DNA from 4 places in the Undibacterium sp. Ji22W genome. Region 3 is predicted to be linked to each of the others. Evidence: predicted binding sites of a transcription regulator. Region 3 holds the regulator's gene; each other region holds the start of a gene.
What was found. The regulator FliA, encoded in region 3, starts transcription of late flagellar genes. The targets are predictions, from matches to a motif close to CTAAAGTTTNNNNNNNNNNNGCCGNTA.
Positions count from the first base shown of each region.

Region 1: a site for FliA is predicted at 1,328-1,354, ahead of ACO0KW_RS04110 (flagellin). Genes of this name have one in related genera too.
Region 2: a site for FliA is predicted at 1,132-1,158, ahead of fliD (flagellar filament capping protein FliD). Genes of this name have one in related genera too.
Region 4: a site for FliA is predicted at 1,386-1,412, ahead of ACO0KW_RS12555 (flagellar protein FlaG). Genes of this name have one in related genera too.

Region 1 covers NZ_JBMPOU010000001.1:986,832-989,038, reverse strand. Annotated here, with positions in the region: gene ACO0KW_RS04115 (tetratricopeptide repeat protein) at 1-1,031, opposite strand, end outside; gene ACO0KW_RS04110 (flagellin) at 1,444-2,207, shown strand, end outside.
Region 2 covers NZ_JBMPOU010000001.1:984,397-986,603, forward strand. Annotated here, with positions in the region: gene fliD (flagellar filament capping protein FliD) at 1-1,094, opposite strand, end outside; gene ACO0KW_RS04105 (flagellar protein FlaG) at 1,242-1,616, opposite strand; gene ACO0KW_RS04110 (flagellin) at 1,709-2,207, opposite strand, start outside.
Region 3 covers NZ_JBMPOU010000001.1:1,107,953-1,110,159, forward strand. Annotated here, with positions in the region: gene flhF (flagellar biosynthesis protein FlhF) at 1-155, shown strand, start outside; gene ACO0KW_RS04695 (MinD/ParA family ATP-binding protein) at 148-969, shown strand; gene ACO0KW_RS04700 (RNA polymerase sigma factor FliA) at 1,008-1,742, shown strand; gene ACO0KW_RS04705 (flagellar motor protein) at 1,724-2,207, shown strand, end outside.
Region 4 covers NZ_JBMPOU010000002.1:1,372,101-1,374,307, reverse strand. Annotated here, with positions in the region: gene ACO0KW_RS12560 (pyridoxal phosphate-dependent decarboxylase family protein) at 1-670, opposite strand, end outside; gene ACO0KW_RS12555 (flagellar protein FlaG) at 944-1,318, opposite strand; tRNA gene ACO0KW_RS12550 (tRNA-Arg) at 1,698-1,774, opposite strand; gene ACO0KW_RS12545 (c-type cytochrome) at 2,005-2,207, shown strand, end outside.

The DNA of each region.
Region 1 (2,207 bases), 120 kb from region 3:
AAAATGACTTCCGCAGACAAATCAGGGTGGTAGTTCAAGCAAAATAAGACGTTGGTGTAAACTTTTCGATTGAAGGTCGAATGTTCATCTGTTCTAAAAGAAACAGCTTGAATATAGGCCTCAATTGCAGCATCAAGATATCCACCATCTCTTAACGCATCACCATAAGCCGCCCAAATTTCTGGAATTTTGTCATTTAATTGAATTGCGCTGTTGCTACAGTCGATCGCTTGCTGGATTTGTCCAGCATGTCTATAAGCCTCAATTAAATTAGGGTAAACCTGATGCAAATCAGGCTGGATCTGTAATGCCTGATGATAAACCTCTATCGCCGATTCGCATCGATCCAAAGACCGATAAGTCAATCCTAAATTATTGTATAAATAGGCCATCCCTGGGGCTAACTGAATCGCCCTAGAAAAACTCTCGATTGCTTCTTCATATCTGCCTAAGAAACGATATGCATTCCCCAGATTATTGTAGGCGGTTGCCATTTCTGGTGCTATAGCAACTGTGCGTTGCAAAATTTCCAAAGACTCGGCACAACGCTCGAGAGAAGTTAATGAGCACGCAAGATTATTCAACACATGTGGATTGTTCGGCAAGATTTTCTCAGCATGCAAAGCTGCGTCGTACGCGGCTTCAAACTTCTGTTGCTCTAAGCATGCAATTGATAAGTAATCCCAGGCGATCCCATCTTTGGGTCGCAAGTTGACCAACCAGCGACTAGCCTGCTCTAAGAGTGCATATGATTTTCGCGTTACGAAACGATTCAAAATAGTGTAATACGCCTTTGAATCAATCACCATCTTGTGCGAAATAGAAAACGCCTTCTGCAAATGCGCAATCGCATCTTCATCTTGGTCGCAATTAAAATAAACTTTGGACAACAATAGATGGGCCTCTTCATTTAAAGGGAAGCGTTGAATCACCCTTAAAGCGACTTGTTTAGCTTCTTCTAATTTGCCCGCTTTTATGCAGGCTTGAGCTTCACGCAAGACTACTTTTGGATCAAAACCAGATTTACTCATCGCATACTCTTTCGTTTATGGGTTAGCCATCAAAGTCTAGCTATCTTTTACCAGTTAATCTCTAAATTCACAATTCACGACACAAGTTGAACAACATCACGGGCGCACTACTTGCGCATCGAGAACAGAAATTGCCGACTTTTTAGCATTTTACAAACAAAGTTTCACATCAGATCGAACAAAAAGAAGCTAAAAAATTGTTCAAATCAGGCCTTAAGTATTTTTAAAAGCTGTCGTCTAACGGATTAACAAAAAAAACTTAAGCACAAAAATTAATATTTATTTTGAGCAATTTCCTCAATTTTTTTATTTCCCGCCCGTTACCTGTTTCAACGACGGTGCAATGGTCAACAAGACAGACCGAAGTTCAAGCTAAACGTCGAGTCGAATTAACCAAGTTAGGAGAACCATCATGGCTTCATATATCAATACCAACATCGCGTCTTTAAATGCACAACGCAATTTATCGACATCCCAAAGTTCATTGAACACATCCTTGCAACGCTTGTCTTCTGGCTTGCGTATTAATAGCGCAAAAGACGATGCAGCAGGTTTGGCAATCTCTGAGCGTTTGACGTCACAAATCGGTGGTTTGAATCAAGCTGCTCGTAATGCTAATGACGGTATCTCTCTCGCTCAAACGGCTGAGGGCGCTTTAACTCAAATTGGCTCTAACTTACAACGTATTCGTGACTTGGCTGTTCAGTCTGCCAATGCATCTAATAGTGTTACTGACCGTGCAGCGTTGAACAATGAAGCTTCACAGTTGATTTCTGAAATTAACCGCGTTGCTAGCAATACTAACTTCAACGGCGTTAATCTTCTGGATGGTTCTTTCTCTGCACAAACTTTCCAAGTTGGTGCAGACGGCACAGCTAATGATCAAATTAGCATCGCTTCGATCGCCAGTGCAAAATCCTCTGCTTTAGGTGTTGGTGCATCGTCTAGTTATGCGACAACAGTAGCAGGCGCAGGCGCAGTCACTACGACAGCCTTAGCCGCTGGCGAACTCTCTATTAATGGTTTCCAAGTTGGCGCATCAGCTGCAGACGGTGTTTCCTTCTCTAATTCTACTGGTAGTGGTATCTCAAAAGCTGCTGCGATTAATGCGATTAGTGGTAGCACAGGCGTAACAGCCACTGTTGGTTCAACTACTGTAGCAGGTACAGCTTCAAC
Region 2 (2,207 bases), 120 kb from region 3:
CCATCTTTTTGAAAGCTAATGCCTATCGATGATAGTGTCGTAATACTTCCACCTAAACCATTGACCGCAGAAGACAAGGCATTTCTTACTTGGGACTGCGCACCACGAGCGGCAGCATCACCAGTCAAGGCACCACCTTTTTTTGTGGATGAATCGTAACCGGTCAGCGACTTAAAAGTCGCTTGGAGGTCGTTATAACCTTTAACAAAGGTGTTTATAGAATTTAATACGCCGGATGTATTATTGTTTAATGCAAGTGTCGTGCTTCCGACTTTTGAAAGTGTTATCGGTACACCTTGTATAGCATCATTAACCGTATTTGACGCACTGGTAATATTAATGCCATTGATCGACAAGTTCGCATTCTGCCCAGTCGTCGTTTCAGTTAGATTTTGTGTACCGGCCGGGTTGTACGTTAGTAATGACTGCAATGTGGCATCGCCGCTCACATCAATTTTTAAACTAGAGGTCAAACCAGTTTTATTCGAACTTAGAACCAAGTGATACGGCGTGGCAGAACCATCACCAACGATCGATGCACTGACGCCTGCGCCAGCAGAATTGATGGCATCACGAATACCTTGCAAAGAATTGTTTGCGCTGTTAATGGTGATAGTACCAATTGCTTGATTCGCATCCTGTACGAAACTGGCTCCAGTATAAACACCATTGCTTGAGGTTCCGCCGCTGATGGTGCCAAACTGAAATGAGATTGTCGTCGAAGCTCCTGAACCGATAGTATCTGTGGTGCTGACTTGACCCGCGCTCGAAATGGTTTGTGCTTTCGCCAGTTGAGTAACGTTGACGTTGTAATTGCCTGCAGTTGCAACACTGGTCGTGCTTGCACTTAATATAGAGGCATCTCCGACATTCGCAGTCAGATTTTGAAAAGCAGCGGTACTATTTAATCCAACAAAACTACTTTGAAATGAGCTAAGTGCTCCATTTAAAGATCCGTAGGCCGTTAGTTTCGCAAGATAACTCGCTTCTTTTTTTGCTAGGGTCGTTAATGGCTGACTCTCTATCTGCATCAACTTAGTGATGAGACTATTCACATCTAAGTTAGAGCCAACTCCGGTTGATTGTATGCCCACCACGTTCCCCTTTTGTAAGTATCGTTACTATACAAGTTAACGGCAAAAGCAAATCAGACTTTAGAGGGACATTTACCTATCTATTTTCGCCTTGCAATACTGGCCGCGTAGCTAGCAATGTGCATGGTCAAAGGTAAGCGGAGCAGCTCAAGCTTCTTGTTTAATTAGTAGTCCCTGCAATTTATCGAGTGATTTAGCTATCTCTAGCGCTTCCTGAGTAGGAATTTGTCGCAAAACTTCTTTTGTCTGTTGATCGACAACTTTGACGATGACCTCATTCGCGTCATTATCAACAGTAAATTCAAGATTTTGGTTTGTCGACTGTATGATCTTATTAATATCGCTTACTGCTTTGTTGATTTCACTTGCAGTAGGTGATTTCGCCGCTTGAGTCACTGCAGTCGATGTTTCTGCTGCAGTCGCGTTCTGAGTGTTAGCGATAGCGGTGGAAGGAGGGGGCGGAAGTTTTTCTGTGATCAGTGATCCTGACGGCGAATTTCTGCCTATCGATTGAATGTCCATGATCTTTTCCTTTAAGTAAAATTCCCCCGACCAAAGAACTTGGGCAGGGGACAGTCTACATCAATGAATAATGTGATGCTCTACATTATTGTTTAACCTCTTAACAGAGCCAACACGCCTTGCGGTAACGCATTTGCCTGAGCCAAGATCGCTGTACCTGCTTGTTGCAATACTTGACCACGTGTCAGTGTTGCTGTTTCAGAAGCGAAGTCTGCGTCACGGATACGGCTACGTGAAGCTGTCAAGTTTTCAGAGGTTGTTTGCAAGCTCGAAACCGCCGATGAGAAACGGTTTTGGTAAGCACCTAAAGAAGCTCGAGACGTATTGATTGATTGCAATGCGGCATCGATGGTGGTCAACGCTGCGGTCGCCCCCGCTGCTGTACCCAGGTTCAGTGAGGACACACCTGCGCCAACTGTCACTGTTGCTGAAGTGAAGCCGCCAGTCAAATTGGCTGCTGTCAAACCAGTGCCTGTACCATTTGCCAAAGTCACACCAGCTGAGCTACTTGAGGATAGGCTCAAAGTGGAGGTTGAAACATCTGTTGCACCGGTGGCAGATACAGTAATACCTGTATTCGCCGCAGCGGCA
Region 3 (2,207 bases):
TCGCAAATAAACAATATTTAGTAGATCGTGCATTTAAGTTGAAACGCGAGACTTCTGCGTATAAGTTTCAAAATGATGAGTTACCTTTGTTGATGTCAAATATGGCGGCAGTACAAGTAGCTGACATGGGAAAAGCGGAGGCCTTCTTTGGTTAATTACGATCAGGCGGAAGGGCTGCGTCGTATGTTGGAAATGCCCAAATCAAAGGTTTTGACGTTCATTTCTATGTTGTCAGATGCAGAAAGAAATGGGATGTTGATTAATTTGTCGGCTAGCTTCGCAAGACAAGGTAGAAATACTTTAATGGTGGACGCCAAACCATCGAACTCTAGCTTGAGTGCGTGGTTAAACCTGAAATCAGATCAGACATTGTTGGATGTCGCACGACAACAGCGTACAATGGATGCCGTGATTAAACAAGTTTCGCCCGGGCTGTCGATTACCAAGGTTGCGCACGGAATGCAGAAAACTTTAGGTTTGCCTGCGGCAGGATTTCGAGAGCTATCAAAAGCATTTGACATCGCCGCCAGTCGTTCAGATTTGGTAGTAGTCGATTGTGAATTAAGAGACGATGATACATTTTTATTGTCTTCTTTTGAGGACAGTGAACTGATTATTCATGTGTCTGCAGATCCAAAAACGATAACAGCAGCATACGCATTGATTAAACGTTTGAATAATCGATTTGGCCGTCGTTCGTATGGCATAGTTGTTTCTGGAGTCGATCATGCGCAGGGACAGCGTATTTTCTCAAATCTCGCCACAACAGCAAGACGTTATATGGCAGTAGAAATCAAGTTTATTGGTGATGTACCGGCGGATATTCATTTGACCCGCGCCACCGAGTCGGGACGCACAGTTATTGATGCGTTTCCATTATCAAAAGCTGCAAATGCTTTTGTACGTATGGCAGAAAAATTGGTATCTACCGCCAGTCAAAGTTTACGATTCGAAGCAATGTCGATTTAGAAGTGCTTTGAATACTTAATTAGAGTATAAATTTGTTTATGTACACAGCGAGTGGTAAATCAGATAAGAACTCAATACTCACCGAGCATGCTCCTCTGGTGAAGCGTTTGGCTTATCAACTGAAAGCAAGACTACCGCCTAGTGTAGAAGTCGATGATTTGGTGCAGGCTGGTATGATAGGTTTGCTGGATGCGGTTAATCGCTACGAGGATAATCACGGCGCACAATTTGAAACTTATGCGATTCAACGAATTCGTGGTGCAATGTTAGACGAACTGCGGAGCAGTGATTGGCTACCACGCGGCGTGCGCCAGAATATGCGCAAAATCGAAAATGCGATGAATGAAATGCAGCAAAAGTTAGGCCGCCCACCTTTAGAGACTGAGTTAGCAAAACACCTCAAGCTTACTTTAATCGATTATCAGGAGTTGCTAGGCGAAAGCGGTGGGCATCAATTGCTGTACTACGAAGATTTCCATGATGCCGATACTAAAGAGCATTTTCTTGATCATTTCTGTAGCGACGAACGCTCTGGCGATCCTTTGCAAGACTTGTTACATGGTGACTTTCGCGACGCAGTGATTCATGCGATCAATAGTCTCCCAGAGCGAGAAAAACTGTTGATGGGCTTATATTACGAGCAAGAGCTCAATTTGAAAGAGATTGGTGCTGTCATGGGTGTTTCTGAATCTCGAGTTTCGCAATTACATAGCCAGGCAGTTGCCAGGCTACGTGCATCATTGAGGGAGCGGGCGTGGACCGGGCTAGCTTAATAGGGATAATTCTCGTTGTTGTGGGGATACTTTCGGGGCAAGTACTCGAAGGTGGTCACCTATCTTCGCTAATGCAACCCGCGGCATTTGTCATCGTTGTCGTAAGTACGATCGGCGCTGTGCTTCTGCAAAGTCGCATGCCAACATTTATCCGTGGTATCAAAATGCTGAAATGGATAGTGATGATGCCTGAGGATAAAAGCCGTAAGAATGTACAGGATGCAATGGTGTGGAGTGTTGTTGCGCGACGTGAAGGCTTCTTAAGTCTTGAACGTTATATCGATACGGTGAAGGATCCTTTTATCGAGAAAGGATTAAAACTTGTGATTGATGGCATTGATCCTGAACGAATTAAAGATGTGTTAGATGTTGATATTTCTTTCTATGAAATGGAACAGCGACAAGCTATAAAAATTTGGGATGCGGCTGGAGGATATTCTCCTACCATAGGAATTCTAGGTGCTG
Region 4 (2,207 bases), on a different contig from region 3:
CAGCCTCTAACTGCGCGATATCCATTTCAAAAGCCGCATTGACAGGAATTAAACGCAGAGCATCGATCCCGATTCCTGCCATATCGATTGCCTGTGACACACAAGCGTGCGCGCCGACGGACGCATACGCGACCAGCCGATGTGGACTAGTCGCTAGGCCTTGACGCCGACTTTCGAGGCCCAAGGCTTTGGTGCGCGCCACTAGCACCGCGATGAAATTCGCAATCGACGTCCCAGTCACAAAGAGGCCGCTAGCGCTGTCCGGAAATTGAAACAATTCGCGCATCCATTGCGTGACCTGTTTTTCGACTTCGACCGGCATTTGATCACGTCCGCCGAGGTTCGCGTTTAATCCGGCCGCAAGCATCTCTGCCAACATACCAACCGGTGTCCCGCCACCTTGAACCCACCCCATAAAACCTGGATGGGAATTACCGACTGCATACGGCAAAACTTCTTCCATGAAGCGTTGATGCACTGCAGCCAGATCACCGCCTTGTTGCGGCAAAGCTTGCTGAAATTTCCCACGCACCTCATCAGGAATGTTTTGCCAAACCGGACGCTCGCGAATATGTTCTATGTAATCCAACATATCATCAAGCATGCGATGTCCATTAGCACGCAAGCTGCTCCAGTCTTGTGGGTCTAAACTACGGGAAGTTTCAGTCATAATTTGTTGAGTGCGAAGAATACAGATAGAGCAGACGAGCAACAAGAATCGGCTTAGTCTGGCTACTATTTACGAGTAAATTGGAAGAATAACGAAGGATAACAACTATTTTGGATTTCTGCCGCGACTTGATCTGTAGGCTAGCGCCTACAGAATTCTTTTAGATCATTGCAACGATCCATGTTCGCATGAGATGTGATTAAGAACAACGTGTACTGATCCACTCACCAAACGCACCATCAAGAGCAAATGTCATCATCACAAAGCTGGTATTCACGCATGATCATTCAACAACATGCCATTCTTCTGAACTAACGCTTTTGCCAATTCTAATACCTCTTGATTTGGAATTTGACGAATCAGTGCATTGGTTTCTTTATCAACGATACGCACCACAACTCTGCCAGAATCCTGATCGACATTTAAATTAACGCTATTATTTTCATTGAAAAACCGATTAATCGCTTCGACAGACTTCTTCAAATCTGCTTCACTGACCGCATCGCCCACTTGATGACCCGCATCAGCTTGATGCACTTTATCCAAGCTCAAATTCTCTCGGATAGCCACACGCGCATCTGTTGGCGCGGCAACGCTAGTCACATCAGCAATACGTGAAACGGCTGCAGTAATTTGATTGATACCCATCTCATTCACCAATAAGTTGTCTAGTTGGCTGTCCGCCGTCGTTGAACGAATTGAGCCATATAGTACTTATCGGAGCTTTTTACGAAAAATTTAATCTAGTTGCAAAAGAATTTCAGGTGTATGTGAAGTTCTATTTCATTTGTCATCATGATCAATGAGCGAAACTCTGATTAATTTACATTTAGTTTTTCACACTTTTGCACAAATTTCACGGAGTAAACACAGGATAAACGCAGGCTAAATTCATAGACTTGTTGCAGCACAGCGTTTAACAACTTGACGAATTGCCTCAGCAAAGAAGTTACAAGGAGGTTGTCAGGAACATGCAGGATGATTGGGATAGAAACTAGATAGACTTGCACTGGCAAGCCTTAAAATTTGGTGCGCCAGACACGATTCGAACGTGCGACCCCAGCCTTCGGAGGGCTGTACTCTATCCATCTGAGCTACTGGCGCTATGAAAAATACAAAAAGAGGCGCGTATTCTACCGCAAATTAAGTGCAAGCTCTTTAGCAATTCTTGGCTATTTTGTCGATTTCTTGGATATTTACCTGGTCAGCAGTAACGCGAACGCGGATTTTTCATTCCAAAACACACACTTTAGCTCTATAATCTGATGTTTTACGCTAAGCCTGACATTTTGCGTGGCTAGCAAACTTCACATTATTTTTGCATTGAGGAAACCATGAGCGACGCCCACGACGAACACGAATCATCGATTAAGACGCCTAAGCAACTGATCGTTGCCGTTCTTGCCGGATTTATCGTCCCGATTCTGATTATTGTGTTGTTGGTTAAATTTGTCTCCAGCAACAACACAGTTGGTGCCGGTTCAAATAGCCAAACACCAGAAGCAATTGCAGCACGTATCAGTCCCGTGGCAAACGA